DNA from 4 places in the Arthrobacter rhombi genome. Region 3 is predicted to be linked to each of the others. Evidence: riboswitches for the same ligand, from Rfam matches in the RefSeq annotation. Region 3 holds a riboswitch; each other region holds the start of a gene.
What was found. Region 3 has a riboswitch for S-adenosylmethionine ahead of ABD088_RS09765 (hypothetical protein). Riboswitches for the same ligand answer to the same signal wherever they lie in the genome.

Region 1: it holds a riboswitch for S-adenosylmethionine, as region 3 does, so the genes downstream of both, ABD088_RS01875 (MFS transporter) here and ABD088_RS09765 (hypothetical protein) in region 3, are expected to answer to the same signal.
Region 2: it holds a riboswitch for S-adenosylmethionine, as region 3 does, so the genes downstream of both, ABD088_RS16325 (flavin reductase family protein) here and ABD088_RS09765 (hypothetical protein) in region 3, are expected to answer to the same signal.
Region 4: it holds a riboswitch for S-adenosylmethionine, as region 3 does, so the genes downstream of both, ABD088_RS13570 (bifunctional o-acetylhomoserine/o-acetylserine sulfhydrylase) here and ABD088_RS09765 (hypothetical protein) in region 3, are expected to answer to the same signal.

Annotation. Positions count from the first base shown of each region.
Region 1 is NZ_BAAAIV010000003.1:178,775-186,625, reverse strand. Features, by position in the region: gene ABD088_RS01885 (acyl-CoA dehydrogenase family protein) at 1-1,046, shown strand, start outside; gene ABD088_RS01880 (LLM class flavin-dependent oxidoreductase) at 1,043-2,452, shown strand; SAM riboswitch class I at 2,477-2,567, shown strand; gene ABD088_RS01875 (MFS transporter) at 2,652-4,007, shown strand; gene ABD088_RS01870 (acyl-CoA dehydrogenase family protein) at 4,016-5,281, shown strand; gene ABD088_RS01865 (NtaA/DmoA family FMN-dependent monooxygenase) at 5,278-6,693, shown strand; gene ABD088_RS01860 (CoA-binding protein) at 7,126-7,545, shown strand; gene ABD088_RS01855 (DUF1206 domain-containing protein) at 7,552-7,851, opposite strand, start outside.
Region 2 is NZ_BAAAIV010000025.1:128,381-136,231, reverse strand. Features, by position in the region: gene ABD088_RS16350 (tellurite resistance/C4-dicarboxylate transporter family protein) at 1-180, shown strand, start outside; gene ABD088_RS16345 (pirin family protein) at 190-1,230, shown strand; gene dnaB (replicative DNA helicase) at 1,310-2,686, opposite strand; gene ABD088_RS16335 (DUF1801 domain-containing protein) at 3,208-3,630, shown strand; gene ABD088_RS16330 (hypothetical protein) at 3,709-4,155, shown strand; gene ABD088_RS16325 (flavin reductase family protein) at 4,168-4,674, opposite strand; SAM riboswitch class IV at 4,727-4,841, opposite strand; gene rplI (50S ribosomal protein L9) at 5,043-5,498, opposite strand; gene rpsR (30S ribosomal protein S18) at 5,514-5,753, opposite strand; gene ABD088_RS16310 (single-stranded DNA-binding protein) at 5,822-6,409, opposite strand; gene rpsF (30S ribosomal protein S6) at 6,451-6,756, opposite strand; gene ABD088_RS16300 (acyltransferase family protein) at 6,964-7,851, opposite strand, start outside.
Region 3 is NZ_BAAAIV010000011.1:70,098-77,948, forward strand. Features, by position in the region: gene sucD (succinate--CoA ligase subunit alpha) at 1-530, shown strand, start outside; gene ABD088_RS09760 (zinc-binding dehydrogenase) at 703-1,767, shown strand; gene ABD088_RS09765 (hypothetical protein) at 1,793-2,134, opposite strand; SAM riboswitch class IV at 2,148-2,288, opposite strand; gene ABD088_RS09770 (hypothetical protein) at 2,380-2,841, opposite strand; gene ABD088_RS09775 (alpha/beta hydrolase) at 2,949-5,360, opposite strand; gene ABD088_RS09780 (DUF6507 family protein) at 5,357-5,752, opposite strand; gene ABD088_RS09785 (DEAD/DEAH box helicase) at 5,865-7,851, opposite strand, start outside.
Region 4 is NZ_BAAAIV010000015.1:79,652-87,502, reverse strand. Features, by position in the region: gene ABD088_RS13590 (hypothetical protein) at 1-274, opposite strand, end outside; gene ABD088_RS13585 (alpha/beta hydrolase) at 399-1,046, opposite strand; gene ABD088_RS13580 (SGNH/GDSL hydrolase family protein) at 1,191-1,991, shown strand; gene metX (homoserine O-acetyltransferase MetX) at 2,007-3,095, opposite strand; gene ABD088_RS13570 (bifunctional o-acetylhomoserine/o-acetylserine sulfhydrylase) at 3,149-4,501, opposite strand; SAM riboswitch class IV at 4,566-4,682, opposite strand; gene ABD088_RS13565 (VOC family protein) at 4,843-5,487, shown strand; gene ABD088_RS13560 (SGNH/GDSL hydrolase family protein) at 5,544-6,725, opposite strand; gene ABD088_RS13555 (TetR-like C-terminal domain-containing protein) at 6,722-7,312, opposite strand; gene ABD088_RS13550 (CPBP family intramembrane glutamic endopeptidase) at 7,374-7,851, opposite strand, start outside.

The DNA of each region.
Region 1 (7,851 bases), on a different contig from region 3:
GCGCGGCCGGCGGATTCGGGGCCACCCTGGTGGACTCCTTCCGCCTGCTGATCGAACTCGGGGAGGCTGATTCACAGATCGCCCAGCTGCTGCGTTCGCACATCGGCTTCGTTGAATCCGTGCTGCTGCTCGAGGACGAGTCGGTGAAGGCCCGCTGGTTTGCGCGCTTCGTCACGGGCCAGATCGTCGGCAACGCCTACACCGAACGCGGCGGCAACGACCTGGGCCAGCTCAACACCGTCGTCGAGTCGACCGGCACCGGATGGCTGCTCACGGGGGAGAAGTACTACTGCACCGGAACGATCTTCGCCGACTGGGTCGCGGTCACCGCGACCGCTCCCGGAGTGCCCGGCCGGCACATCGCCGTGGTGTCCACCCGGCATTCGGCAGTGCGGATCTACGACGACTGGGACGGCTTCGGCCAGCAGCTCACCGGCACCGGCTCGACGACCTTTGAGCGGGTCCCCGTCGACACCCTGCTGGATCCGGCGGTCCTGGAGATCCACCCGGAGTCGGCCATCTTCCAGCTGGTCCTGCTCGCCGTCCAGGCCGGAATCGCCCGCGCCGTGCTCGCCGATGCGCGGGCCCACACCCAACTGCGCACCCGGGCGTTCAGCACCGGGACCGGGGTGGCCTCGCGGCGTGAACCCCAGGTGCTGCAGGTCATCGGGGAGATCTCCGCGACGACGTTCGCCGTGGATGCGATCGTGCTGGCCGCCACCGCCGAGCTCGAGGAGGCCATCGGCCAACCCGGTCTGAGCGCCGCCGAGCAGTATGCGGTCTGCGAGCTCGCGGCCAACCGCGCCCAGTCCGCCGTGCAGCCGCTGGTCCTGCAGGCTGCCACCTCGCTCTTCGACGGGCTCGGTGCCTCCTCGACCTCCACCCGCTGCAACCTCGACCGCCACTGGCGCAACGCGCGCACCGTGGCCACCCACAACCCCGCCATGTACAAGTCCCGCATCGTCGGCGACTACGAGGTCAACGCCACGGCCCCGCGCAAGCTCAGCGCCGTCGGCGACCTCAGGACCCCCGAAGGAGAACAATGAGCACCACACCGGCACGCCGCCACGTCCGCCTCAACGCATTCGACATGAACTGCGTGGTCCACCAGTCGCCCGGCCTCTGGCGCCACCCGCAGGACCAGGCCTGGCGCTACAAGGAGCTCGGCTACTGGACCGAACTGGCCAAGACACTGGAGAAGGGCCTGTTCGACGGCATCTTCATCGCCGACGTGCTGGGCACCTACGACGTCTACGGCTCCACCAACACCACGCCGCTCTCCGCCGGCGCGCAGGTCCCGGTCAACGACCCGTTCCTGCTGGTCTCCGCCATGGCAGCGGTCACCGAGAACCTGGGCTTCGGCGTCACCGCCGGAACCGCGTACGAGCACCCGTACCCGTTCGCCCGCCGCCTGGCGACCCTGGACCACCTGACCAACGGCCGCATCGGCTGGAACGTCGTCACCGGCTACCTGCCCTCCGCCGCCCGCAACATGGGCCAGGAAGACCAGATGGAACATGACGAGCGCTACGACCACGCCGACGAGTACCTCGAAGTCGTCTACAAGCTGCTCGAGGGCTCCTGGGAAGATGACGCCGTCATCCGCGACCGTGAGTCCGGCGTCTACACTGACCCGTCCAAGGTCCACGAGATCGGCCACGAGGGCAAGTACTTCAAGGTCCCGGGCATCGCCATCACCGAACCCTCGGTGCAGCGCACGCCGGTCATCTACCAGGCAGGTGCCTCCAAGCGCGGCCTGGAGTTCGCCGGTGAGAACGCCGAATCGGTCTTCGTGAACAGCCCCACCAAGGAGCTGCTGGTCGAATCGGTGCAGAAGATCCGCGCCAATGCCGTGGCCGCCGGACGCGATGCCCATGACGTGAAGATCTACACCATGCAGACCATCATCACCGGTGCCACCACCGAGGAGGCCCAGGCCAAGTACGCGGACTACGCCTCCTACACCGACCTGGACGGCGCCCTGGCCCTGCTCTCCGGCTGGACCGGCATCGACATGTCCCAGTACGACCTCGATGACGTCATCGGCGAGGATGTGCAATCCAACGCCATCCAGTCCTCGGTCGAGACCTTCAAGAAGGCCTCCGGCGACGACGGCAAGCCGTGGACCATCCGCCAGCTCGCCGAATGGATCGGCGTCGGCGGGTTCGGTCCGGTGACCGTGGGCAGCGGCGCGGAAGTCGCGGCCAAGCTCGTCGAATGGGTCGAGGACACCGACGTCGACGGGTTCAACCTGGCCTACGCCATCACCCCGGGCACGTTCGAGGACGTCGTGGAACATGTCATCCCCGAGCTGCAGAAACTTGGCGCCTACCCCACCGAATACACGCCCGGCACCCTGCGCCAGAAGCTCTTCGGCGCCGGCGACCGGGTGAAGGACACCCACCGCGCGGCCGGCTACCGCCTGGCCACCGCGGACCTGGCCACCAGCTAGGAAACCGCACCACCACCACCACCACCACCATCCAGAGCGGCTGAGAGACCTGGCTCGTTGACGCCGCAGCAACCACCCCCTTGAGGGCCGGTGCTCCCGCCAGGACCGATGGAGAGGCCTTCCCTCGTCCCGGCCGCCCTGACCCGGCGGCCGGGACGACGGCGGGCTCTTCCCCGGCATGACCCGAGGAGGACCAGACATGACCACGAGCACCACCACCGACACACCACCGCCACCGCGGATGCGATCCCGCGTCGCCATCGCCAGCCTGGTCGGCACCACCATCGAGGGTTACGACTTCGTCCTCTACGGGCTGGCCGCGGCCACCGTGTTCGGCCCGCTGTTCTTCGCCCCCGCCGACCCGTTGGTCGGCACCATGGCCGCGTTCGCCACCTACGCCGTCGGCTTCATTGCCCGCCCCATCGGAGGCGTGCTCGGCGGCCACTTCGGGGACCGGATCGGCCGCAAATCGGTCCTGGTCGCCTCCCTGCTGCTCACCGGCCTGGCCACCACCGCCATCGGCCTGTTGCCCACCCACGACACCGCCGGCTGGATCGCCCCGGCCCTGTTGCTGGCCCTGCGCGTGCTGCAGGGCGTCGGCTATGGCGCCGAATGGGCGGGAGCCGCCCTGATGACCGTCGAACACGCGGCACCGGGCAAGCGCGGATTCACCAGCAGCGCCACCCAGATCGGCCCGAGCGCCGGCATGCTGCTGGCCACCGGCGTCCTGCTCGCCCTCGAATCGGCCATGCCCGAGGACGCCTACCTGGCCTGGGGCTGGCGGTTGCCGTTCCTGGCCAGCATCCTGCTGGTGGTCGTCGGGTTGATCGTGCGCCTGAAGATCGAGGACAGCGCCTCGTTCAAGCGCGTCGTGGACACCGACGCCGTCGCCCGCCGCCCCGTGCTGGAATCGCTGCGCACCCACCCCCGCCAGGTCGCCCTGACCACCGGGCTGCGACTGGCCCAGAACGCGTTCTACTACGTCTACACCGTCTTCATCCTCACCTACCTGACCCAGGGTGGCACCAGCCGCGAAACCGGGTTGCAGGCCATCCTCATCGCCTCGGCGCTCGGCCTGGTCTCCGTCCCCTTCTGGGGCTGGGTCTCCGACCGGATCGGCCGCCGCCGCACGTACCTCTTCGGCGGGATCTTCAGCATCCTGGTGGCCCTGGTTGCCTTCCCGCTGCTGGACACCGGCAACTTCGTGCTCATCGTGTTCACCGTCGTGCTGGGCATGAACATCGGACACGACGCCATGTACGGGCCGCAGGCCGCGTTCTTCGCCGAACTGTTCGACACCCGGGTGCGCTTCAGTGGAGTCTCGCTGGGCTACCAGATCGGTTCGGTCCTCGGCGGAGGCCTGGCCCCGCTGGTCGCCACCGCCCTGCTCGCCGCCGGCGGTGGCAGCCCCTTCTGGGTCATCGCCTACTTCGTCGGCGTCGGGGCCATCACCCTGGTCACCACGCTGCTCGCCCCGGAAACCGGGGCGCGTGACCTGGATGCACGGCACGACGCCGATGCCTCCTCCCAGCCCGAGCCCGCCACCATCAGTTAGGACCCCTCATGAGTGAAACCACCACGGCGACCACCAGCGCCGCCATCACCGTCCCGGATGGATCCGAGGCACGCTACGCCGCCCTCGCGGCGCGCTTCCGCCCCGTCTTCGCCCGCATCGCCGAGGGGGCCGTCACCCGCGAACAGGACCACGTGCTGCCCTTCGAGCAGATCGGCTGGCTCAAGGAAGCCGGCTTCACCGCGTTGCGCGTTCCGGCCGAACACGGCGGTGACCCCGTCACCCACGAACACCTCTTCCGTCTGCTCATCGAGCTGGCCGAAGCCGACTCGAACGTCTCGCACCTGCTGCGTTCGCATTTCTCCTTCGTCGAGACCATCGCCTTGCAGCCGCGCACCTTCCGCGACCTCTGGTTCCCCCGCGTCCTCGCCGGGGAGATCTTCGGCAACGCGGCCACCGAACGCGGCGGCAACGCGCTGGGGACCACCGCGACACGGCTTTCACAGCACGACGACGGATGGGTCCTCAACGGCGCCAAGTACTACACGACGGGCAGCATCTTCGCCGACTGGATCGTCGTGATGGCCAGCACCGAGGGAATCGACGGCCGGCAATACGCCGTCGTGCGGGCCGACGCCGCGGGCGTGGTCATCCACGACGACTGGGACGGCTTCGGCCAACCCCTGACCGGCACCGGAACCGCCCTCTTCGAGAACGTGTCCGTCGAGGAATCCAACATCATCCACCGCAAGGTCACCAGCACCCTGGAACCAGCCTTCTTCCAACTCGTCCTGCTCGCCGTGCTAGCCGGCATCGGGCGGGCAGCCCTCCGGGACGCCTCGGCCCTGGTGGCCACCCGGACCCGGACCTTCAACACCGGATCCGGCGGGCTGTTCCGCGACGATGCGCAGATCCAGGAGCATGTCGGCACCCTGGCCGCCCGGGTCTACGCCGCCGAGGCCATCGTTGCAGCGGCGGCCCGCGATCTGGATGCCGCCGTCGACCCCGACCTCGGGCTCGATGCCGAAGCAGCCTTCCTGCGCGCCGAACTCGGCGTGGAAAAGGCCCACGTGGCCATTCCGCCCCTCGTCCTGGAGGCCACCACGGCCCTCTTCGATGTCACCGGCGCCTCGGCCACCAGCCGCGGCAAGTCGCTGGACCGGCACTGGCGCAATGCCCGCACGGTCGCCACCCACAACCCCGCGGTCTTCAAGGCCCGCGCGGTCGGGGACTTCCACGTCAACGGCACCATCCCCACCGGGCTGAACAGCATCGGCGAAGCCACCACCACCGACCAGGGGAGCACCTCCGCATGAGCACCACCGAACGCCCCCGCCTGCTGCTGAGCGCCTTTTTGATGAACACCCCCAGCCATATCCTGGGCGGTCAATGGCGCCACCCCGAGGCGCAACAGCACCGCTTCAACGATGTGCGGATGTGGGTGGACCTGGCCCGCCAACTCGAAGACGCCAAATTCGATGCCATGTTCTTCGCCGACGTCGTGGGACTGTATGGAAACCACGAGGGCGGCTGGGCGTCCCTGGTCGACAAGGGCCTGCAGATCCCCTCCAACGATCCGCTGGTCCTGGCGTCCGCGCTGGCTGCCACCACGTCGGAGATCGGGCTGGCCCTGACCAGTTCCGTCGTGCAATCGGAGCCGTTCCAGATGGCCCGCCAATTCTCGACCCTGGACCACCTCTCCGGCGGCCGCGTCGCCTGGAACATCGTGACCAGCGTGCTGGAGAACGCGCATCGGAACTTCGGGGCGAAGGGGCTCGCCGCGCATGAGGACCGCTACGACTGGGCCGACGAATACGTCGCGGCCGTCTACAAGCTCTGGGAGGGGTCCTGGGAGGACGGTGCCCTGCTGGCCGACAAGCAGGCGGGCCGCTTTGCCGACCCGGCGCTGATCAACAAGATCCACCACGAGGGCAAGCGGTATTCCATCGAGGGCCCGCACCTGACCTCACCCAGCCCGCAACGCACCCCGTTCCTCTTCCAGGCCGGCAGCTCACCGCGCGGTAAGGCGTTCGCCGCAGCCCACGCCGAGGCCACGTTCCTCTTCGCCCCGCATACCGATTACGTGCGCCGGCAGACGGCAGCGATCCGTGGTCTCGAAGCACAGGCCGGACGGGCGCCGGGGGATGTGAAGATCTTCGCCGGATTGTCGTTCGTCGTGGGCAGCACCGAGGAAGAGGTCCGTCGCAAGGAGGCCGAGTACGACGAGTACCTGGACCTGGATGCGATCATCGCCCACATCGGGGGCGGCATCGGCGTGGACCTGGGTGGGCTGGACCACGACACCTTGTTGGGCGACGTCGAAACGGAGGGCGCCCGCGGAGTCCTCGAAGCGGCCATCGCCTCCGTCCCCGGGGGGAAGCCAACCATCGGCGACCTGGCCCGCTACCGGGCGAAGGCCCAGCAGATCTCCGGCACCCCCGAACAGATCGCCGACGAGCTGGAGCGCTGGCAGGACGCCGGCATCAACGGGGTGAACATCATCAACCAGATCCTTCCCGGTTCCTACACCGACTTCATCGAAGGAGCCCTGCCGGAGTTGCGGGCCCGGGGGCTGGCCCAGAGCGAGTACGCGCCGGGCACATTGCGCGAAAAGGTCTTCGGCCGTGCGGCCACCCTCGAGGGGACCCACCCGGCGGCCGGGTACCGCGGGGCGTTCACCCAACACGCCGCCACGGCCACGCAGGCGGCGCCGGCCCCGGTGGGCTGACGCGCCGGGCTGACCTGCCGGGCCGCGGCTTGTAGTGTGGTGGCCATGACGGAACCAGCTGCGCAGAACAACCCGTCCGAGGCCGCACTGGCCGGTGTCCCGGATGCCCAGATCCCCGACGTCGACATCCCGGAACCGGACATCGCCGACGTCGAGATCCCGGCAGTACCGGGGGAAGACCCCGGGGTGGGGGACAGCGGCCTGCCCGCCGGCCTATTCGGTGAATCCACCCGTCCGGGGGATATCCCCGAACCGGTGGTCCCCGAGGTCGAGGGCCCGCCCCTGGGAACCACCGACCCCCAGCTGCGCACCGGCGACCCGGCGAAGGGGACCACCGAACCGGTCCTGAACGTCGGGGACCCCGTCCTGGCGGAGCCGGTCTTGAACGAACCCGTCCTCGGCGGGGCCGGAGCCGACGGCCCGGCGTTGAGCCTGCACCACATCAACGACCGGGACACGATCCGCCGTCTGCTCACCACCCCGGCCCGCTGGGCCATCGTCGGGTTGTCCAACAACCCGATGCGTGCCGCCGTCGGCGTCGCGCGCATCATCCGCGACGAGCTCGGCATGGACATCGTCCCGGTCTCGCTCAAGGGCGACACCGTGCACGGCGAACGCGGCTACACCCGGCTGGACCAGATCCCGGGAACCATCGACGTCGTGGACTGCTTCGTGAACTCCACCAAGGTCGGGGCCATCGTGGACCAGGCCATCGACATCGGCGCGAAGGCCGTCTGGCTGCAGGTCGGCGTGATCGACGAGGAGGCCGCGGCCCGGGCCAAGGCCGCCGGACTCGACGTGGTGATGGATGCCTGCCCGGCGATCGAACGCCGCAACGTCATCCTCGAGTAGCCGGACCTATTCCATCTGGTCGTAGCGGGCACGCAGGAACAGGAAGATCCCGTACGCCATGAGCCCCACGGCCATGGCGGTCAACGCCGCAGGGCCCGCCGGCTGGTCACGGACCGCCTGCAGCGCCCCGTCGACGCCGGTGGCATCCTGCGGATCATGCTGGAGCGTGGCGACGATGAACAACAGGCCCACGGCGGCCAGGACCAGGCCCTTGGCCACGTATCCCACGGTGCCGAAGCCGTTGACGAGCCACCGCATGGTCTGGTTCTCCTGCGGGCGCAGGATCTTCTGGAAGCTGCGGGAGAC
Region 2 (7,851 bases), on a different contig from region 3:
CTCGCCACCTCCTCCATGGCGTTCGGCAGCGTGCAGGGACTGCCGGTCATCGAGGACATCGGGCGCGTGGTCGTCTGGGTGGCCACGCCGGCCTGGGCCATCACGGTGGTCCTCATGCTGCTCGCCGCCTTCCGGTGGATGCGCCGCACCCAGGGTGACGAGCAGACGGCCGCGGCCTAGGCTGAGCCCATGAGCAACCTCGAGGCCCGGCCGGAAGAAGTCGTCTGCACCACGGATCCCGAGACCACGGGAACCCCCGAGCCGCTGGAACTCCTGGTCCCGAGGGACGTGCCCTTGGGCGGGCCCCGGGCGATGAATGTGCGCCGCACCCTGCCCCAGCGCCGCCGCAGCCTCATCGGGACGTGGTGTTTCCTGGACCACTATGGCCCGCAGGACATCACCGGCCAGGCCGGCATGAACGTTCCCCGCCACCCGCACACCGGTCTGCAGACCGTCAGCTGGTTGTTCACCGGCGCGATCGAGCACCGCGACTCCACCGGGGCACAGGCCGTGGTCCGGCCCGGGGAGCTGAACCTCATGACCGCCGGCAGCGGCATCAGCCACTCCGAGTACTCCACCCCGGAAACCACCATCCTGCACGGCGCCCAGTTGTGGATCGCGCTGCCCGACGCCACCCGCGGATCCTCCCCCGGCTTCGAGCACTACCGCCCCGAGCCCGTGTCCGGCACCGGGTGGACGGCCCGTGTCTTCCTCGGTTCACTGCTGGGCAGCACCTCACCTGTGGCCACCCATACCCAGCTGCTCGGCGCGGAGATCCTGATGGACGAGGGCGCCTCGCTCACCCTTGATCCCGACGGCGGCTTCGAGCACGGCGTCCTACTCGACACCGGCACGCTGCTCCTCAATGGCCAGGAGATTCCGGCCGGGCACCTGGCCTACCTCCCACCCGCGGATCGCCCGTTGACCCTCGCAGCACACGACGGCGGTGCACGCCTGTTGCTCATCGGCGGGCCCCCGATGGGTGAGCAGATTGTCATGTGGTGGAACTTCGTCGGACGCTCGCACGAGGAGATCGTCGAATACCGGCGGGCCTGGCAGGAGGAGATCGGCGCTCCGGTCGATCCCGGCCAGGCCCTGGGCGATCCGGGCACCGCAGCTGCAGCGGTTGCACCCGGGCACCGACCCCACTTCGGCCCGTTTCCCCCGGACCAGCAGGAGGCACTGCCAGCACCGTCACTGCCGAATGCGCGCATGCGCCCTCGCGGCTGAGTACGTCACCGCTGGGCGGGACGAGCCCCGTCGCTCCCGGGCCGCCCGGTGCGGCCGGCGGGTAGTTCCCGCCTGCGGGTCAGAATCCTCCGGCGCCCTCGGTGGCCATGTTGTTGAACCGCTGGTAGTGGCCTTGGAACGCCACGACGATCGTCTTGGTGGGACCATTACGGTTCTTGGCCACGATGATGTCGGCCTCACCGGCTCGCGCGGATTCCTTGTCGTAGATGTCCTCGCGGTGGAGCAGGATGACCAGGTCGGCGTCCTGCTCGATGGAGCCGGATTCACGCAGGTCCGACACCATGGGCTTCTTGTCGGTGCGTTGCTCGGAACCACGGTTGAGCTGCGACAGCGCGACCACGGGGACATCGAGTTCCTTGGCCAGCAGCTTCAGGGCACGTGAGAACTCGGAAACCTCTTGCTGTCGTGACTCCACCCGCTTGCCCGAGCTCATCAGCTGCAGATAGTCCAGCACGACCAGCTTGAGGTCATGGCGCTGCTTCAGCCTCCGGCACTTCGCCCTGATCTCCATCAGTGACATGTTGGGCGAGTCGTCAATGAACAACGGCGCCTCATTGAGTCGGCCCATGGTGGTGGCGATCTTGCCCCACTGTTCGTCCTTGATGGAGCCCTTGCGCAGGTCCTGCAGGCCGATGCTCGCCTCAGCGGAAAGCAGGCGCATGGCGATTTCGTTGCGGCCCATTTCCAAGGAGAAGACCACGGTGGTCATGTTGTTCTTGATCGAGGCGGACCGGGCGATATCCAAGGCGAAAACCGACTTGCCAACTGCAGGTCGGGCCGCGACGACGATCATCTGTCCGCCGTGCAGGCCCTGGGTGAGTTCGTCCAGTTCGTAGAGACCGGTGGGGACGCCGATCATTCCCTCGCCACGTTGTCCCGCCGACTCGATCTCATCGACGGTGCCCTCGATGATGTCCCGCAGGGGGACATAGTCCTCAGCGGTGCGGCGTTCGGCCACCGCATAGATCTGGGCCTGCGCGTCGTTGACGATGGCATCCACTTCGCCGTCCTGGCTGTAACCCATCTGGACGATCTTCGTGCCGGCCTCGACCAGTCGGCGCAAGACCGCACGCTCGCGGACGATTTCCGCGTAGAAACCGGCATTGGCGGCCGTCGGCACGGACTGGATGAGGGTGTGCAGGTAGGCCGGCCCGCCAACGCGGGAGATCTCGGTGCGCTTGGTGAGCAGGTCCGAGACCGTCACGGCATCGGCTGGCTCCCCCCGGCCATAGAGGTCGATGATCGCCTCGAAGATCGCCTCGTGGGCCGGGCGGTAGAAGTCGACGCCCCGAAGGACCTCGACACAGTCCGCGATGGCGTCTTTCGAGAGCATCATGCCGCCGAGCACACTCTGTTCCGCGACCAGGTCCTGGGGCGGCGTCCTGGCCATGTCCGATGAATTCGATGACCCTGAATCGGTGTGCGTGAGCGTCACGTGTGGTTCCTTCCCTCTCAGCGCGATGCCTGTGCTGCGTGCATCGCGACGTCCCTCCAGTATCGCAGTGGAAACGGCTCACGGACGGGGCGGTGAGGGGCGGGCGCCCACTGGGTGATCGGCCCGGATGGAGCCGGGGACCCTGTCACCTTATGCCCAATACCCACAGAACCAAAGAGAGTTATCCACAGGGCATGTGGAGAACCTGTGGGCGACGCGGCGTGTTGTGTGCACAGACTGGGGATGAACCTGTGGATTACTTTCAAAAATCTTGGTCAATCGCAGTCTGACTAGGCATTATGGTTGTCGATAGAAACTGGTGAAAAAACTTCTGCACCCAACATTCAGGCCCTGCTTTGAGGTTGCCAAGCAGCCGACAAGCGTGTAGGGCATCGTTATCCACAAGCTGCGGCTTCTTATCCACAGACACGCCGCTCCCTGTGGGTGACTTGACTTCCGGGGTCCACGGCAGGGAGTGTCCCCGCATTGCAGCCGTTTCATGGTGCTGCGATACTGTCGCCATGTCAGAGGCGAAGACCCGGCCAACGGACCTGGATCCACTCGAATTCATCGGTGCCATCGGGCACACCATACGGCGCACCGATGGGCTGCGGGTCCTGGAGATGATGCAGGAGGCCAGCGGCGAACCCCCGGTGATGTGGGGGCCGAGCATTGTCGGTTTTGGGAGCTACCACTACCGCTACCCGACCGGACGCGAAGGCGACGCAGCAGCCATCGGCTTTTCCCCCCGCAAGGCAGCGATCTCCCTCTACGGGCTGACCGCCGGCCCCGAGGCCGTAGATCTGCTGCCCCGGCTCGGCAACCACCGGGTGGGCGCCTCATGCCTGTACGTCACGCGGCTCGCCGACGTCGACGCGGACGTGCTCCGCCAGCTCATGGCATCGGGTTACCACCATGCGACCACCGAGCTCCACCAACCCTGAACCCGCACCCCGGCCCCAGCGGTGGCATGATGGAGACCAGTCCACCGTGCCGCGGTGGCAAGTACCCCAGGAGTGGACATGTTGGACGTCAACGGTGGGACACTACTCGTCCTCGTCATCACAGTGGTCGCGGTCCTCGCGGTGTTTGGCGCTCTCTCCTGGGTCTTCACGACACGTCCGGGCGGTCAGGTCAATGAAGCGGACCGCTATATCGCCCGCCTGAACGCCACCGCTGCCCGCCAACAGCAGCTGGATACACAGAAGGCAGAGAAGATCAGGGCCGCGACCACCGCGCGTGCCGCCAAGGCCGCAAGCACCTCCCCGGGTCGGACCGGGCAGAGCACGGGCGTCGGGCATCCTGAGCCGGCAGGCGCCACCGCTGCCCCGGGGAACCCGGATTATGAACGGGTCCTGCAGTTGGTGCGCAGTGGCAACCCCATCGCAGCCATCAAAAAGGTCAGGCAGGACACCGGAATCGGACTGGTCGAAGCCAAGCAGTACGTGGACTCACTGCGGGGCAAGTAGCTCCGGGACTCTTTAGGCGAAGGCTTCGGCCTTCAAGGTACGGAAGGCCGATCCGTGGAAGACCAACGGCGCGTGCACTCCGTCGTGGGTGGCGTGCCCATGGACGCGCAACAGAACCACCTGGTGGTCTCCGGCGGGGATCTCCTGTTCGACGCTGCAATCGAGCCACAGGGCAGCTTCGTGGAGGAACAGCGCACCGTCGTCTGTTGAATCGAGGCGCAGTCCGGCGAACCGGTCCCCGGTCTTCGAGGCAATCTGTCGGCAGACCCCGTCGTGGGCCTCGCCCAGCACCGAGACGCCGATCCGGCCCGCCGCCCGGACGAGGGGCCACGTGCGCGAGGTGTTCTGCACCGCGAACATCACCAGCGGCGGGTCCATGGAGACCCCCACGGTGAACGATGAGGCGACGATGCCCTGGGGCTCGCCGTCGATGATGGCGCAAAGCGCCGCAATACCCGAGGGGTGCTGGGCAAAGGCCTGGCGTAGGGCGTCGGGCTGAAGATCGGTGGACAGTGTCATCTGTGCTACCTCCGGCGTAGGGCACATCACCCGGGCCGGAGCCCCGTTGGATGTGCGGTACTTGCCGCCCGGGGACCCAGACGGCCGAATCATCACCTGGAGCACCCCACTACCGTGAGAGGGTTGCCGGCCAACGAGCCAGGGCTTATATGTTGACGCTCTTGATTCACTAACTACGCTATGCGCGCGGGTCCACGCCCGTCAAAGGTCGACGAAACATTTCGCAAGGTGTCGTCGATCCTGTCCGCACATGCCGCCCCGGTTCCCGTGTTAACGCACCGAGGGACCCCGCGCTTTTCAGCGCGGGGTCCCTCGGTGCACGATCTCCGGTTCGAGCCCTCTAGGCGGCCACCGGTGACACGTGGTGGCTACTTCTTCGCGGCAACGACCTGCAGGTCGATGGTCGCGGAGACGTCCTCGTGCAGACGGACAGTCGCCTGGTAGTTGCCCGTCGACTTGATGTGCTCGGGGATTTCCACCGTGCGCTTGTCGATCGAGCCAAGGCCTGCGGCCTCGACTGCGTTGGCGATGTCAACGGTCTTGACGGTGCCGAACAGGCGTCCGCCCTGGCCCGCCTTGACGGTGATCTTGACCGGCTGGGAACCCAGCTTGGTGGCCAGTGCCTGGGCATCCTCGTGGGATGCGACGGCGCGGGCGGTGCGGGCGGCCTTGATGGACTCGACCTGCTTTTCGCCACCCTTGGTCCAGGTCAGCGCGAAGCCGCGGGGCAGAAGGTAGTTACGTGCGTAACCGTCCTTCACCTCGACTACTTCGCCGGCGGTGCCGAGACCGGTAACTTCGTGGGTCAGAATGAGCTTTGCCATGTGATTATCCCTTCCTTAGCCGCGGCCAGCGCCGGAGTAAGGCAGCAGGGCAACTTCGCGCGCGTTCTTGATGGCCTGGGCGATCTTGCGCTGCTCCTGGACGGAGACGCCTGTCACGCGACGGGCACGGATCTTTCCGCGGTCGGAGATGAACTTGCGCAGCAATGCGACGTCCTTGTAGTCGATGACGGTGATGTCAGCGGCCTTCAAGGGGTTGGACTTTGGTTTGGGCTTACGGAGTTCAGCCTTAGCCATCGTGGAGCTCCTTTATCTAGTGGAGCCCGCAGAATTCTTCTGCGGGATGGTGAATAAGTGGTGGTGCTTTAGAAAGGCGGTTCGTCGGAGCCGCCGGAGTTGCCCCATCCCCCGCTATTGGAGGAGGAGGAAGAGGACCAGGGGTCCTCGGCCGGAGCATTCCAGGAGCCGCCGCTGTTTCCGCCGGAGTTGCCTCCGCCGAATCCACCGTTGCCACCCTGGTTGCCGCCGCCGCCGCCGAAGTTGCCTCCGGCATTGCCGCCGCCGAATCCACCGCCACCCGAGTTGTTGCGTTGGGTGCGGGTGACCTTGGCGGAGGCGTAACGCAGCGAGGGACCGATTTCGTCGGCCTCCAGCTCCATGACGGTGCGCTTCTCGCCTTCCTTGGTTTCGAAGGAACGCGACTTCAGCCGACCCTGGGCGATGACTCGCATGCCCTTGGTCAGCGTTTCGGCGACATTCTCGGCAGCCTCACGCCACACCGACGCACGGAGGAACAGCGTTTCGCCGTCCTTCCACTCGTTGGTCTGGCGGTCGAAGGTCCGAGGGGTCGAGGCGATGGTGAAGTTCGCCACCGCCGAGCCCGACGGGGTGAAACGCAGTTCCGGATCAGCGGTGAGATTTCCGATGACCGTGATGACGGTTTCGCCTGCCATGGTGCCTCCTAGAGTCGGTTTCTACGAATGATCGCGGCAGACTACTCTGCTGCGACCTTCTGGTCTTCCGGACGGGTGATCTTGGTGCGCAGGATCGTCTCATTGAGCGACAGCTGGCGGTCAAGTTCCGCGGAAGTGGCCGGGGTAGCGGTGAAGGTAACCACCGCGTAGATGGCTTCTGCCTTCTTCTTGATTTCGTAGGCCAACCGGCGGCGGCCCCAGATATCAACGTTGTCGACGGTGCCACCGTCGTTGCGGACGACATCAAGGAACTTGCCGAGAGTCGGTTCCACGGTACGTTCGTCGACCTCGGGGTCGATCAGTACCATCAGTTCGTATGCACGCATGTGAACCCACCTCCTTTGGGCTAAACGGTCACGGTCTTTCCGTAACAGGAGGGTCTGTGCGTTGGCTGCGGTCGCTTCAGGGATCAGAAACGACACAAACAGCCTGAGCCATCCTACCCGATGCCAGTTCACCAACCCTAACCGGCAACGTGCAGCCAGAGGAGGGGCAGCGGGCAGCTGTGGACTGGCTCCCCGGTGTCAGGCCGGTTAGTGGTCCAGTCCCGCCTGTTCGGCCAGGCCGTTCCCGCGCAGCGCCCGGGACATCCGTTCCTCGAAGGTGGGGGCGATGGTGGCCATGTAGGTGTCCGAGATGTGGTTCTGGTCGCGGTAGACCAGGACGTTGCCCACCACTGCGGGGCAGAGCTTCTTCGTGCAGAACTGGTCGGTGAAGTCCAGGAGGTCCAAGCGCGGATCCTTGGCCTGGGCTGCGGCGATCCAGTCGTCGTTGGACAGCGCTTCTTCCCTGTCCTTGCCGCACTGGCGTAGCTCATCTGCGTGTTTGGCCACGCAGTCGCGCGCCAGCGGATCCTGGCTCGGGTTCGGTGAATCCCGGACCAGGACGACCTGCTTGCCCGAGTCCTGCACCTTGCTCCAATAGTCCACGGCCCCTTGGGTCGCCGCTTCGGATCCGCCCTTGAAGGGGGCGCCGGTCCACGCGGCGATGAACACCGCGTCGATGTCCTTGCTGGTGACCAGGTCGTCGAGCCGGTCCTTGTTCGCGTCAACGCAATCGATGAAGCCCTTCTTCTGGGCCGTGCGGACCGCCCCGGTGAAGGGGCAGGAGTTCTTCAGGTGGGTGACGATCCTCCAGTTGTGCTTCTTGGCCATCGGCTCCAGTGCCTGCCACCACTGGGTCGCATGCGAGTCCCCGACCAGGGCGATGGTGAATTTCGCATCTTGTTTCGTCGCGCCGAATTCACAGGTGTGGGACAGGTGTGAGGCCCCACTGGACACGCAGCTGCCCAGATCGGCGTAATCCGTGTGGGCCGAGGAGGGTGTGGGAACGATCTGGTGGTTCGTCGTCGCAAACGCCGCCCCGGTGGCAATGGAAGCCGCACCGAAACCCTCGGGAGGAGAGTTCTTGAGTTGTTGGAT
Region 3 (7,851 bases):
TCGGCCCGAACTGCCCCGGCATCATCACCCCCGGTGAGTCGCTGGTCGGCATCACCCCGGCCAACATCACCGGCAAGGGCGGTGTCGGCCTGGTCTCCAAGTCCGGCACGCTGACCTACCAGATGATGTTCGAGCTGCGCGACCTGGGCTTCTCCACGGCCATCGGCATCGGCGGCGACCCGGTCATCGGCACCACCCACATCGACGCCCTGGCTGCGTTCGAGGCGGACCCGGACACCAAGGCGATCGTCATGATCGGCGAAATCGGCGGCGACGCCGAGGAACGTGCTGCCGAGTACATCAAGGCCCACGTCACCAAGCCGGTCGTCGGCTACGTCGCGGGCTTCACCGCACCCGAGGGCAAGACGATGGGCCACGCAGGCGCCATTGTCTCCGGCTCCTCCGGCACGGCACAGGCCAAGAAGGAAGCCCTCGAGGCCGCCGGCGTCAAGGTCGGCAAGACCCCGTCGGAGACCGCGCACCTGCTGCGCGAGGTCTACCCGGACCACGCAGAGGCCTCCAGCCTCTAAACCGCTTCGCCGGCCACCTGCCGGCATGGCGAACGACGACGGCGCCCCTCTTCTCCGAGAAGAGGGGCGCCGTCGTCGTGGGTGGGGTGCACGAACTGCCGGATATCGTTCTACGCTGGAGGTGTAGTCCGGTATCCCGGACCCGCCCAGCCCAGTTCCCAGGAGCAGCCCCATGCGCGCCACGATGATCCACGCACCCTATGACATCCGCGTCGAGGACCGCCCCGCGCCGGCAATCCAGCACCCCGGCGACGCCGTCGTCACGGTGGCCGCGGCCTGCGTGTGCGGTTCGGATCTCTGGCCCTACCGGGGAGTGCGTGAGACCAGCGAACCCCACCCCATTGGCCACGAGTTCGTCGGCACGGTGAGCGCAGTCGGCAGAGAGGTCACCACGCTGTCCGTGGGGGACTTCGTCATCGCCCCCTGGGCCAACAGCTGTGGCACGTGCCCGGACTGCCGCAACGGTGTCCAGGTAGCCTGCCGGCACCGGGCCGTCTGGGGCGGACAGGACGAAAACGGACTCGACGTCGAAGGCGGCCAGGGTGAAGCGGTCCGCGTTCCCAACGCCGACGGCACCCTCGTCGTCGTACCCGGACTGGCCGACCCGGACGAAAAGCTGCTGAAGAGCCTGCTCTCCCTCTCCGATGTCATGGGGACCGGGCACCACGCTGCCTTGGGCGCCCAGGTCGGGCCCGGACGCAGCGTCGTGGTGGTGGGGGACGGGGCCGTGGGCCTGAGCGGGGTGCTGGCCGCCCAGCGGTTGGGCGCCTCCCGGATCATCGCCATGTCCCGGCATGAGGACCGGGCAGCGATCGCCCGGGCCTTCGGCGCCACGGACATCGTGGCCGAACGCGGCCAGAAGGCGGCCGCGCGGGTCTCCGAACTGCTCGGCGGCGTGCTGGCCGACTCAGTTCTCGAATGCGTGGGAACCGCCGAATCGATGGACCAGGCCCTGCAGTGCACCCGTGCCGGCGGCGCACTCGGGTTCGTTGGCGTCCCGGCCGGGGGAGCCGAACTGCCGATCGGGATGTTGTTCTCGAAGAACATCACGGTCGCTGGTGGGGCTGCCTCGACTCGCGAATACATCCCGGAACTGCTCGCCGATGTGCTGGCCGGAACCATCGACCCCGGGCTGGTGTTCGACGCGGTCATGCCGCTGGAAGACGCAGCGGAAGCCTACCGGGCCATGGATGAGCGCCGGGCCACCAAGGTGATGCTGCTGCCGCGGGGCGAATAAGGCTGGTGTCCTTCCCCGCGGCCGGTTACAGGGTGGACGCGCCAGCGGGCCGGACGGGAAAGAACGACCGCCCCACACGGTCATACCCGCCGGGGACCAGGAGCATGCCCAGCGCTGCGTTGAACTGCACGGCGGAACGACCGGCTCCGGGCCAGGACCGGGCCGGGTGGCCGGCCACCGACACATCCAATGCCCCGCTGAGGGTCTCGAAGTCCTCGGGAATGAGGATATGCCCCTGGTCCGCCGTATCCACGCGGATGGTCCCGTGGCCCAGGACGACGGAGGCGTCCACCCAGTCCCCGCTGAAGCGGGGGAACCCGTGAGGTGGGTGTGGTGTAGCGGAGGGGTGCTGTAGCAGTGCCTGCATGGCCGTGCCTTTCGGATCGTCCTTGCCCCTGGCGACTACCGGGGGCCGCTTCGTCATCCGAACCACCCGCCGAACAATCCATGGGCGACGCGTGTATCGCCCGCAGTGGGGTTGGTGCATGGCCAGTCGGAGCTTGGCGCCATGTCTCGTGAAGCTGGTTTCAGCCTAGCCGGGTCCGCCGACAGTTTGAAGGCGGGATCCGGCGTCGTTCATGTGACGCCATGCGGCGCAACATGTGGGACGGCTCAGTCGACGTCCGTGAGCATGGTGGGGTGCGAAGAACACTCGCTGCCGAATCTGATGTTGGTGCGCAGGTCGTTGGTGCGGTAGGAAACGAAGGCGCCGTTGGGGCTTTCGGCGTTGATGGCGGAGGCTTCCCGCTGGGTGTCTCCGGGAATGTATCCGGTGACGGTCATTCCACGGTCTTCCAGAACCGATTTCATGCGCTGGATGGCCGCCGGTCCGTCGGAGCTGGGCCCGGAGGTGACCATGAGCAGCAGCTGACGGGCGTCCTGTGGCCCGCTGGCGCAGGCCTTGGGGGCAAAGGAGCCCCGGTCCTCCGGTGAGTAGGCGCTTCCGTCGAGGTATTTCCACTTGCCGCCGGCTGCCGTGATGACGTCAGTGATCGACGCGTAGAAATCCTCGCGAATGGAATGGGCATCGCGCTGGTGCTCGGCGGCAGAGGCCGCAGGTGGGTGGGTGTCCATCGGTTCTCCCGGGGATGAGGTGCAAGCGGTCAACAACAGAAAGCTGGAGAGGCAGAGTGCCGTGCCGACACCGGACGGTTTGCGGAAAGGGATCACGGTTGTCGAGCCTATCGTGTGGGTTCGTCGCGGTGCGTGTCCGAATATTCGCGGATCTCGTCCTCGGCGCGATGTTGGCTCCAGTCGACGCCTTTGCCCACCGCCTGCTGTGAGCCATCAATCGCCCTGTTGCCGAGGCTCTGGACCCCGTCGACGGTGGCGTTACGTGACCCCGTCACGAGGTCGGACAGGAGACGCCCACCGTTTTGAACCTGATCGACACTGTCGTTGAAGGCCTGGTGCCCGTAGTCGTAGGCGCCACCGAGGATATTGCTGGCACCTTGCTGCACGGATTTCGCGGCATCCGAGTTGCCCCAGCCAAACGGCAGGTGCTCTCGCACGGTGTTTGCCGTTCCGCTGGCGACGGATTTGCCGGTATTTCCTGCGCTATCGAGGAAGGACTGGCCGTGGTCGATACCTGAGTTGGCTGTTTCCACGGCGGCGTCTTGGAGTAGGTCGACGGCGGGTTGGCCAGCATCTATGGTGGTATTCACCGCCTGCTGGGAGGTGTCCACGATGACGGTCGGGGTATTGACCAAGGCGTTGAAGTCCCGTTTGGATTCTTCGATCTTGGTATCGGTGATGGCCTGGTCCTTGATGTCCAGATGAGCCGTCTGTCCGCTGGCAACCCGACCGAAGTGATTCAGGCTGGTGGTGTCCCGGTCGAGATAGCCATGACCGGTTTCCGTCTCGACGACGCCCGTGGCCTCGCCCTTGGCATAGTCGAAGAGATACTTGGCCAGCGCCGGCTTGGAGAGCGGTGGTGCCAGGACCGGCTGGTCGTAGTTTCCGTGTCCGCCATGGCCCGTGGTCGCCTTGAGTGGGTTCCCGTTCTCATCGACGCTGGACTCCGCATCGAGTACCTGGGCCCCGAAGGCATCATCGGTGGGGGAAATACGGGTGACATCGCCGAATTGTGAGGAGACGATTCCGCCGGGAGCTACGAGGTCGCCGGCGGCTTGCGTGGCGTAGACGGCGGGCCGGCCATTGTCCGCACTCTTGACATGCAGGTCATCGGCGGTATCAGCCACGTTCGGGTCCAAGCCGGCGGAGCCGTAGAAGTAGACCGAATCGACGTCGAATTCCGTTTGTGTCAGAGCGTAGGCCGACATGGTGGTCCCGTAGGAGTGGGCACCCACATTGACCCGGGGGACGGTCCCGCCGTCCTGGGCCATGGTCAGATGGAGCCCATCGAGCTGGGTGGCGAGTTCGTTGCCGCCCACACGGGCCTTGTCCGTGTAGTTCACCTCGGTCGACTCCGGGAAACCACCAGGGGAGTCGTAGCCGATCCAGGAAACCACGACGTGGCGGCCATCGGAGTAGAGCGACTGTTCGTCCCAGAGCGCCTGGGCGTTGTCGACTTCCCCGGTCATGCCCTGTGTTTTGCTGGTGATGCCCGAGGCGTTGAACGTCACTGAGGAGGAAAAATCGATATCGCCGATGGCGACCCCCGCCAGAGGCTTGTCGGTCGAGGGGTCGAAGCTGATCAGGTGACGTCCAGCATCCGTGGTCAATGGCGATTTCAGGGACTCGAGAATCGAGTTGTAGGCCTTGGTCTGCTCCGCGGTGGCGGGGAATTTTCCCGCCACCATCATGTGCAGGACCCGCTCATTGGAGTCCGCCCGCTGGGTGTAGCTGACGCCCTCTGTGTTGCCGGCAATGATCGGCAGTGAGGTGATGATCGCCGCTTGCTGCGCCGAAGAGAGGCCGGTCCAGAAGTCGACTTGTTCGCGGGCTGGCATCGACGTGCGGGGCCCATACGCCATGGCCTCCGGGTATTCCTTGGCGAAATTGGTGATCTCGTCGGGGGACATCTTGGCCAGGTAGGCGTAGTAGGCGCGGACTTGTTCGGGGGTGGAGTCCTGGCGGCTGGCATCGTGCTGCAACCGCTCTGCATCGTTGCTGACCAGATCCAGGATTCCGGGGGCATAGTGGGAGGTGACATCGGTGGTGACCCGGTTGATCTTCTGCAACGCGGAGACACAGGTCTGCTGGGCAGTGGTGTATTCGGTGGCGAGGCCGCTGGCCCGGCGGACCAGTGGATCGCGGATCAACATGCCGAGCGACGGGTCCTCGATGAACGTGAACTGGGCTTTGGCATCAGCAATGTCGCCGACTAGCGTGGTGTGTTTCGTCTGGATGTCGCCGACCGCCGTCGCGAAGTCCTGCAACGCGTTCTTGATCGACGTGCCGCTGTCCACGATGTCCTCGGCTGCGGTTTTGGGGGTGTTCATCGCGGTGAGGACCTGCTGTTGGGCGGGGGCCTGGTAGATGCCCGCGAGCCCGTTCCAGGTGGTGAGCATATCGGTGAAGTGCTGGGAGAACGCCTTCGCCTGGGTTTCGACGGCGGCGGCGCGGGTGGTCAAGGTGTCCTCATCCGGGACGTTCGCCGTGGCGCTGACGTCAATGGGTTCCCACTTCACGACTCCACCGTCCGTTTCCCGGTACCGAAGTTGAACATCGTGGACGGGACACCGCCGGGTACCGGTGGACCGGACACCGGGACGGAGGCGCTCATGGACTGGGCCCGGTCGCGCATTTCCGTATCAGCGTTCTGGAAGGCCCTGACCGATTCGCCGGTTCCCTGGATGGCATTGTTGCCGCGGGTCATGGTGTCCGTCATGTCATTGACCAGGACGTCGGTGCGCAGCGTGGACAGTGCGGAGACGATGCCATCGCATTCCCCGGACAACGACGTCTCGACGGTTTCCACGGCACTATTGACTGCGTCCTTGGCCGGCTCGGTGAGCTCCAGGGTGCCCTCGGCCGAGGAGAGCAGGGTCTTCACCGCTGCCACGTCCACGTCCCACTTCATGTGCTGCCCTTCGCCGTCCCCTGCGCGTACTGATCCACCGTAGGGGAAAAGAGGGATACCGGCGATGGGGAGAAGTCCCCATCGACCCGGCGGGGCAGGCCGGGCCGGAGGGCTACTCGACGAGCAGGTTGCGGATGTCGTCTGCGGTCATTGCCGAGCCGAAGCCCTCACCGGCGTCCATGACCGAGGAGATCAGCTGGCGTTTGGCGTCCTGCAGGGCCACGACCTTCTCCTCGATCGTGTCCTTGGCGACCATCCGGTAGACCATGACGTTGCGGGTCTGCCCGATCCGGTGGACGCGGTCCACGGCCTGGGATTCGGCCGCGGGGTTCCACCAGGGGTCCAGCAGGAAGCAGTAGTCCGCCTCGGTGAGGTTCAGCCCGAATCCGCCGGCCTTCAGCGAGATCAGGAACACCGGGGACTTGCCGGACTTGAAGGAGTCGATGACTTCGGAGCGCCGTCGGGTGGACCCGTCCAGGTACACGTAGTCCACGCCCTCGGCCTCCAACCGGGCCGCCGCCTTCTTCAGGAACGAGGTGAACTGGCTGAACACCAGCGCCCGGTGGCCCTCGGCGACCACATCGGCGAGTTGCTCGAAGAGCACATCGAGCTTGGCCGAGGCCACGCCGTCGTACTCCGGATCCACCAGCGAGGCGTCCAGGGAGAGCATGCGCAGCAGGGTCAGCGACTGGAAGATGGTGAACCGGTTCTTGTCCATGTCGTCGACCAGGCGCAGGATCTTCTGGCGTTCGCGCTGCAGGTGCGTGTCGTAGATCTTGCGGTGCCGCGGGGTCAGTTCGATGTTCAGGACCTGTTCCTGCTTCGGCGGCAGGTCGGTGACGACAGCGTCCTTGGTGCGCCGGAGCATGAACGGGCGGATGCGTTTGCGCAGCCGGGCGAGCGGTTCGTCCAGGCCCTGCTTTTCGATGGGGCGCTGGTAGTTCTCCGCGTAGCGCAGCGCCGAGGGGAAGAGCCCGGGGGAGACGATCGCGAAGATGGACCACAGCTCCATCAGGTTGTTCTCCATCGGGGTACCGGTGATCGCGAGCTTGAACGCCGCGTTCAGGTCCCGGGCCGCATGGTGGGCCTTGGTGGCCTTGTTCTTCACGAACTGGGCCTCGTCCAGGATCAGCCCCGCCCAGGTCTGCGAGTGGTAGGCCTCGGCGTCGAGACGGAAGAGCGTGTAGGAGGTGACGACGATGTCGTTTTCGGCGGCGATGGCCGACAGCGGGCGGGCTGCACGGCCCTGGGTGTCGGAGATGGCCTCGATCTTCAGGCCCGGGGCGAAGCGGGCCGCCTCATCGGCCCAGTTGCCCACGACCGAGGTGGGGGCGACCACCAGGAAGGGGCCGGGGACCGCCGTGGAGGACGACGCCGGGGCGCCGGCTGCCCGCTCGAGCCCACGCTGGGCGCGGGCCGGGTCTTCACCGTCGGGGACCGCCGCGGCCCACTGCTCCTTGGCATGCAGGATCAGTGCCAGGGTCTGCACGGTCTTGCCCAGGCCCATGTCATCGGCGAGTACACCGCCGAGCTCGTTGCGCCAGAGCATGGTCAGCCACTCGAAGCCCTCACGCTGGTAGGGGCGGAACGTGGCCTTCAGCCCGGCCGGCAGGGGCGGCGGATCGGCGTCGGCGACGTTGAGCAGCGAGTTGACCCCGGCGTACCAGGAGTCCGGGCCCTCGGTGACCGTGGCCAGTTCCTCGAGTTCCTCCCACAGCGACGCCTGGTAGCGGGTGATCTGCAATTCGGAGTTGCGGTCGTTCAGTGCCCCGGCCTCGGCGACGAGTTCGCGCAGCTTGTCGAAGAGCTCGTGCTCGAGCGAGAAATACGTCTTGTCCGGCATCAGCATGCGGGTCTGCCCGCGGGAGAGGGCGCGCAGCACGTCGGCGAAGGGGATCCTGCGCTCGCCGATGGCGATGACCAGACCCAGATCGAACCAGTCGCGCTTCTCCGATTCGACGGTGGTGACCGTCAGCTCGGGGGACTCGGTGAGTTCCCGGTATTCCGGCGGGGTGCCGGTGGTGCGGATCTCCAGGCCCTCGACCTCGTCGAGCAACGGCAAGGAGCGGCGCACGAAGTCCACGGTATCCAGCCCATGC
Region 4 (7,851 bases), on a different contig from region 3:
ACGGCGCGAGGACAACGGGCAGTCCCGCGGCGGCAGGCCATACGGCTTGCACGCCCAGCGACAGCACCACCACCGCTGCCACCGCGACGACGGCGGCACCGCCGCGACGACGCAGGGCGCCGAGCAGGGCAGTGGCTTCCACCGCCGCCGGCGATCCGGGCTCCGGCAGGAGCCGACCGGGAAGGACGGCGCGGCGTCGAACCAGGCGTGCCGCGCGCAGCGCCACGACCGCCGCCACCACGATGACCACCAGCAACACCAGCACACCGCTCATGATCCACGTCCTCAGGTCGGCAGCCTTGAGGCCGCTTGTATCAATGCACCAATACAAGCACCGTCGCATTCTTGTGTCAATGGAATGGCACAAGAAGTTCGTGCCTCGCCGTCAACCGGCCGGGTCAGGCCCCCAGCACGTGGTGGCGCAGGAACTCGGAGACGTGCTTCATCTCCGGCTCCGAGACGCTGTGGGTCATGCCGGCGTAGAGCATCTTGGTCAGATCCGTATGCCCGGTGGCCCAATCAAGGGTGAACTCGATCTTGTCCTCGGTGATGACAGTGTCGGCCTGGCCGCGGCCCCAGAACAATGGCCGTTTGGCCGCACGGGTGGCCTCGTCGTCGAAGAACTCGTGGCCCTCCGCGGGGATGGCGAATCCCGACAAGCCGACGACGGCGGCAATCTCCTCGGGGCGATGACGCAGGACCGAGGTGGCCACCGCCATGCCCATCGAGAACCCCAGGACGGTGACGGAGGAGTGCTGGTCCTTCACGGAATCGATCCAGGCCCACACGTTGGAGACCGCTTCCACCACGCGCTCGGTGGAGTAATCGGGTTCGTGCATCAGTGGGAACCAGGTGTACCCCGGCCCCATGGCAAAGGGGGCCCTGACCGAGGCCAACGTGAATTCCCCGGGCAGCATCGGGGCCAGGCCGATCAGGTCCTTTTCGTGGGAGAGGTAGCCGTGGAAGAGCACGAGCAGCGGGGTACCGGCACGCTCGGCTTCCGGGCGTGACCAGACAACAACGGGCTGGGGCAAGGTGTCAGTCATGCGGCCATTGAATCACGGAGACCCCCACGGGTGGTGAACTTCGTTGCCCAGTGAAACAATGTACCCGTGAGTAGCGAAGAACCAGCAGCAATCGACCAGCAGGACTCCCCCACCGGCACCGCCGAACGCCATCCGTGGCGCCGCATGGTGTCACTCGGCGATTCCTTCACCGAAGGCATCGGCGACCCGGACCCCCGGAGCCCCGGAGGCAACCGCGGCTGGGCAGACCGTGTTGCCGAGCAACTCAGCCACGGCGTCGACGACTTCGCCTACGCCAACCTGGCGATCCGCGGACGGCTGGTCCGCCAGATCCAGGCCGAGCAACTGGACCCGGCCATCGCCCTGAAGCCTGACCTGATCACCGTCTGCGCCGGCGGCAACGACGTGTTGCGACCGGGCGGTGACCCCGACGCGTTGGCCGTGGTCATGGACGACTTCGTCGGGCGTCTGGCCGCCACCGGAGCCACGGTGCTCCTGTTCAACGGCCCGGACATCGGCGAAACCCCGGTACTGGGATCCATGCGTGGCCGGGTGGCCATCTACAACGAGAACCTGCGCATCGTAGCTGCACGCCACGACGCCATCGTCGCCGACATGTGGGCACTGCGTGAGTTGCACCAGCCGCGCATGTGGGCACCGGACCGGCTGCACTTCTCCCCGTTGGGCCACCACACGATCGCGATGATGGTCCTGGACACCCTCAACGTGGAGCATGGGCTCAAACCCCTGGAGGCGCTCCCGGCCACCACGAAGCCGTGGCGCACTGCCCGCCGGGAGGACCTGGTCTGGGCCCGGACCCACCTGGCCCCCTGGGTCCTGCGCCGTCTGCGTCACCAGTCCAGCGGTGACGGCATCACGCCGAAGCGTCCCGAGGCCACGCCGTTCACCCCGATGTCGGGGAGCCACAGCATCGGCGCCGGCGACCCGCAGGACGCCTCGGAGTAGTCGGCCCTCCCCGGCTCAGGCGAAGAGCCCCGCCCGGAGCACCTGGTTCAGCTGCTCGACGTCGGTGAGGAACCCGTCGTGTCCGATCGGGGAGTTGATGTAGTGCACTGGCGGCTTCCCGGCCAGTGCGGCCGCCAGACGTTCTGACTGCCCGGGGACGTAGAGCCGGTCGCTGTCGACGGCGGCGATGAAGAATTCCACGGACCCGGCGCGGGCGAGGGCTGCCTCGAGCCCGCCGCGTCCGCGTCCGACGTCGTGCCCCACCAGCGCCTCGGTGAGCACGATGTAGGAGTTGGCGTCGAAGCGCCCGACCAGTTTTCCGGCCTGGTGGTCCAGGTAGCTTTCGACCTGGTAGCGCCCGCGCGCCGAGTCGGAGCTGCCGAACGGGTCCTCTTCGCCCTGGCCCTCATGCCCGAAGCGGATCTCCAGCTCGGGCTCGGACCGGTAGGTGATGTGGGCCAGCCGGCGGGCGATGCCCAGCCCGTCGACGGGCCCGGTCCCGTCGGTGTAGTAGTCGCCACCCCGGAACGCGGGATCCAGGCGGATGGACTGGGTCTGGATCTGGCCGAACGCCACCTGTTCCGCGGAGGCGACGGCGGTGGCGGCGATGACCGCGCAGCGGGCCACCCGGTCGGGGTACTCGATGGCCCATTCCAGCGCGCGCGCTCCGCCGAGGGAACCGCCCACCACAGAGTGCCAGCGCTGGATGCCGAGGTAGTCGGCCAGTCGTGCCTCGGTGCGCACCGAATCCCTCACGGTTGTGAACGGGAAGCGCGATCCCCACGGCTGCCCGTCCGGGTCGGGGCTGGCCGGGCCGGTTGACCCGTAGCAGCCGCCGACCATGTTCGGCGCGACCACGAAGAACCGGTCGGTGTCGATGGTCTTGCCGGGCCCGACGAACCCGTCCCACCACCCGTCCTCCCGGCCGTGGCCGCGGGAGACATGGGTGTCCCCGGTCAGCGCGTGCAGCAGCAGGACCGCGTTGGAGGCGTCGGCGTTCAGCGTCCCCCAGGTCTCGTAGCCGATCATCACTTCGGGCAGCCAGCCGCCCGTCTCGAACCGGTAGCCACCGATCGGGACGCACTTCAGGATGCCGTCGCGGATGACCGGCGTACTGCCGGTGCGCAGCTGTCCCCTCACGTTGTCGACGCCCTGGGTCACCGGGCGGCCTGGGATTCCCCGCCGGCGGGCACTGCGGTGGCGGTGGCGGCGTCGAACCCGAGCTCCAGGTCAGCGATGATGTCGTCTATGTGCTCGATGCCCACGGAGAGGCGGACCAGTCCCGGGCTCACCCCTGCGGCGACCTGCTCGGCCTCGCTGAGTTGGGAGTGGGTGGTGGAGGCCGGGTGGATGACCAGCGAGCGGACATCGCCGATGTTCGCGACGTTGGAGTGCAGTTCTAAACCGTCGACGAAGGCACGCCCGGCGGCCTCGCCACCGGCGATCTCGAAGGCCAGGACCGCACCAGTGCCGCGGGGCCCGTACGTGCGGCCGCGGTCATGCCAGCGGCTGGAGGCCAGCCCGGCGAAGGCCACGGATTCGACCTGGGCGTGGGCCTCGAGCCATTCGGCGACCTTCTGCGCGTTTTCCACGTGGCGTTCCATCCGCAGGCTCAGGGTTTCCAGGCCCTGCGCGATGAGGAATGCGTTGAAGGGGGCGACGGCGGAGCCCAGGTCGCGCAGCAACTGCACGCGCGCCTTGAGGATGTACGCCAGGTTGGCGCCCAGTGCTCCGTTGACGCCGAGGTCGCGGGCGAAGACCAGTCCGTTGTAGGACTCGTCGGGGGTGTTGAAGCCGGGGAACTTGTCGGGATCCTGCGCGAAGTCGAACGTGCCCGAGTCCACGATGACCCCGGCGACGGCGGTGCCGTGGCCACCGAGGTACTTGGTGGCCGAGTGCACCACGATGTCGGCGCCCCATTCGAACGGGCGGATCAGGTACGGGGTGGCCAGGGTGTTGTCCACGATCAGCGGAACGCCGGCGGCGTGGGCCACCTCGCTGACACCCTCGATGTCCAGCACGTCCTGGCGCGGGTTGGAGACCACCTCGCCGAAGAAGGCCTTCGTGTTCGGTTGCACGGCGGCACGCCACTCGTCGATGTTGTCCGGGTCGGCCACGAATGTGACCTCGATGCCCAGCCGGCGCAGCGTGTGCTTGAGCAGGTTCTGCGTTCCGCCGTAGAGGCTCGGGCTGGCCACGATGTGGTCACCCGTTCCGGCGACGTTGAGGATCGAGAAGGTGGTGGCCGCCTGCCCGGAGGCCAGCAGCAGTGCGCCGACGCCGCCCTCGAGGTCGGCGATGCGGTTCTCCACCGCTTCCTGCGTGGGGTTGCCGATGCGCGTGTAGATCGGCTCCAGTTCCTGCAGGGCGAACCGTGCGGCCGCACTCTCGGCACTCGGGAAGACGAACGACGTCGTCTGGTAGATCGGCAGTGCCCGGGCCCCGGTGGCCGGATCGGGGGTCTGGCCTGCGTGGACCTGGCGGGTTTCAAAAGACCATGATGCGGACATGTGTTGTCCCCTTCTACTGCTCAGGGGTCCCTGTTCCGCGCCACCCCGTGGGGTGCCGGGAGGTGACCCGCGCTTGCCCGTTCTCCAGCTGGAGGCGGACCTGGTCTTCACCCGGGGCACCCCACCGCGAGTGGAGGGTTGCCGGCCAGCAAACCGGGGTTTTGCGCTGGCACTCATGACCTGCATCCAGTGTTCTAGATCCCCCGCGGTCCCGCAACCCATGGGCACCCAATATGACGGCGTGCGCAACAATCGCCGGCAGCGCGGGACGGTGGACGCAGGCCGAATGACTTAGGTGACCCTAAGTCGAGACACACCTCACAAAGTGCCATCATGAACGCATGATGAGGTTGGATCACGTTTCATACGCATGCGGACCAGACGGGCTGGCCGCCACGGCCTCCCGTGTAGCCAAGACCCTGGGGATCGAGTCGGTCAAGGGCGGCATCCATCCCCGATTCGGGACCAGGAACGTCATTTTCCCGTTGCAGAACACGCAGTACCTGGAGGTCGTGGAGGTCCTGGACCACCCGGCCTCGGACAAGGCCCCGTTCGGGCAGGCGGTGCGCGCCCGCTCCGAGATGGGCGGCGGCTGGATGGGCTGGTGTGTCTGCGTCGACGACCTGGCACCGTTCGAGGAACGCCTGGGCCGCTCCTCCGTTCCGGGTAACCGCAAGTTCCCCGACGGCCAGGAACTGACCTGGCAGCAGATCGGCATCAAGGGCCTGATCGCCGACCCGCAGGTGCCCTACATGCTGCGGTGGGACGACGGCACCGAGCACCTGCACCCGTCCAAGGCGCTGGAGCCCACCAGCCGCATCTCCGGCATCACCATCGCCGGTTCGGTCGAGCGGGTGCGCGAGTGGCTGGGCACCCCGGCCGCGTCGCCGCTGGAGGATGTCGACGTCGAATGGGAGGCGCCCAACGGCACCCCGGGCATCATGTCCGTGACCTTCGAGACCCCGCAGGGAACCATCACCCTCTGATCCGTTTCCGGAACTGCATTTCATGAACGACGGCGGCCCGCGGGCCGCCGTCGTTGTCATTCCCCGGGTTCCGCCTGGTGCGGGCGGACCACGGCGCCGAACGGGCCCGTGGCCGCGAAGGCGTGGTCGGCGAACCGTTCACCGATGAGCCGGTGGGTGGCCGTATCGGGGTGCAGGTTGTCGGGCAATGGGGCGTCGGCGGCATCGGCTTCCCCGTAGAGTTCCAGCCCGTCGAGGAAGTGCAAGTTGGCGTCGTCAGCGCGGCGCTCCATCAGCGAGCGCATTTCCCGGCGGATCACCTGCAACGTCAACCGCCCCAGCGCCTCGTCCCCGGTGGTGCCGGTGGCGATGAACTTCACCTGCTCCGTGCCCATGCTGGCCGGGTCGAATCCCCCGGGACCCGGGGTGTCCTCATGGATCCCGCAGAAGATCGGGGATACCAGCACGATCGGCGTCGTGGGATGCCCGTCGCGGATGGTGTCCAGGAACCCGTGGATCGCCGGGACCAGGGCGCGCACCCGCATCCCGTCCAGGTTCACGATGTTGATGCCCAGCTTGATGCTGATGACGTCCGCCGGCGCATCGCGGATGACCCGCGCGATGAAGGGATCGACGAAGCAGCTGCCCCCGAGCCCGAGGTTGCGCAGCTCGACGTTCCCCCGCCGGGCGGCCAGCGCCGGCCAAATCGCGCTCGGGGAGGCGGCATTGGACCCCTGACTGATGGAGCTGCCGTGGTGGACCCACAGCGGCTTCGTCTGTTCCAAGGGCTCGAGCGGGGCATCGGAGGCCAGGCTGACCAGTTCCAGGGATTCGTTGTGCGGCAGGAAGAACTCCACGGCCTTGGACGTCGCGGCCAGTCCCTCGACGACGGTGGTGTGGGAGGGGCCGGGGACCTGCCGCATGGAGCCGGTCGTGAGATCGATTTCGGTGGCGTCGCCTCCCGTGAGTTCATCGCCCAGCTGCAGCTCGCCATCCACGCAGACGTCGATGCGTCCCCGCGGCCGGTGGGTGCCGAGGTAGAGGACCGGCGAGGGATGCGATACGAGTTCGATCCGTGTCGCGGTGGTCCGCACGGCGATCCTGACTCCGGAGGGCTGGGCTTCCATGGCCAGCAGCTGGGGATCCGGGAACTGCTGGCGGACCCAGCCGGGCAGCCGGTGGAGTCGTACGCCGTGGGATCCGTCCTCCAGTTCCGCGGCGCCGCGGATGATGTCCTGCGTCAGGGGTGTGGTGATCATGCTGGCGTTTCTCCTTCGAGGGCGGTGGCCCAGGTCTGTAGTGCGCGGTCAAGGGCGGACAGGGTGCGCCGCCAGGACGAATCGGTGGGATCACTGCGGTGCTCGAAGGAGCCGGCCTTCTCCAACGCCAGGTAGCCGTTGAGCGTGGCGCCGACGAATCGGGTGGCGTGCACCAGCTCGTTCGCGGGCAGGTCATAGCCGCGCAGGACGGCCCAGACGTACTCGACGATCCGCAGCGCCGCCGCCGATCCGGCCACCTCGGGACCGGCGGGCCGCTGCATGGCCGACCAGCGTCCCGGATGTTCCCGTGCGTAGTCGCGGTGCGCCTGCCCGAGGGCCGCCAACGCGTCCGGCCCCGACCGCCCCGCGATGCCACCGGCGATGAGGTCAGCCAATTCGCCCAGCGCCAGTTCGTGGACGCCGTCGAGCAGCGCGGCGAGGTCCTTGAGGTGTGAGTAGATGCTGGCGGGCTTGACGCCGACCTGCCGGGCCACCGCCGAGATGGTGACGACGTCGAAGCCCTCACGGTCGGCCAGGTCGGCGGCGGCGGCCACGAGGGACGGTCGGGTCAGCGGGGGACGTTCCATACGCCGATCCTACACCCTATAGGTTTTTACCTACAACCTATAGGCACTGCGGGAACAGCCCCTACGTCCCCAACCCGATCGCCGGGCCGATCAGCGAATACCCGACGAATCCCGCGGTATCCAGCAGGGCGTGGGCGATCACCAGCGGCATCACCCGCCCGGTCCTGGTGTAGACCCACCCGAAGATGACCCCCATGATCGCGTTGCCCACGAAGGGCCCGAACCCCTGGTAGAGGTGGTAGCTGCCGCGCAGCACGGCACTGGCCAGGATGATCGGCCAGGTCCCCCAGCCCAGCGCCCGCAGCCGGTCGAAGAGGTACCCGATGACGATGGTCTCCTCGAGGATGCCGTGACGGATGGCCGAGAGCAGCAGGACCGGGATCGTCCACCAATACGGCGCCATGGCCTCGGGCACGATCGCGGTGGTCACCCCCAGCGTCCGGCCAAGCCAGTACACGCCGAGCGTGCCCACGCCGATGGCCAGGAACAATCCGGCCCCCTGCCATCCGTCGCGCCCGGGACGGCGCAGGTCGAACCCC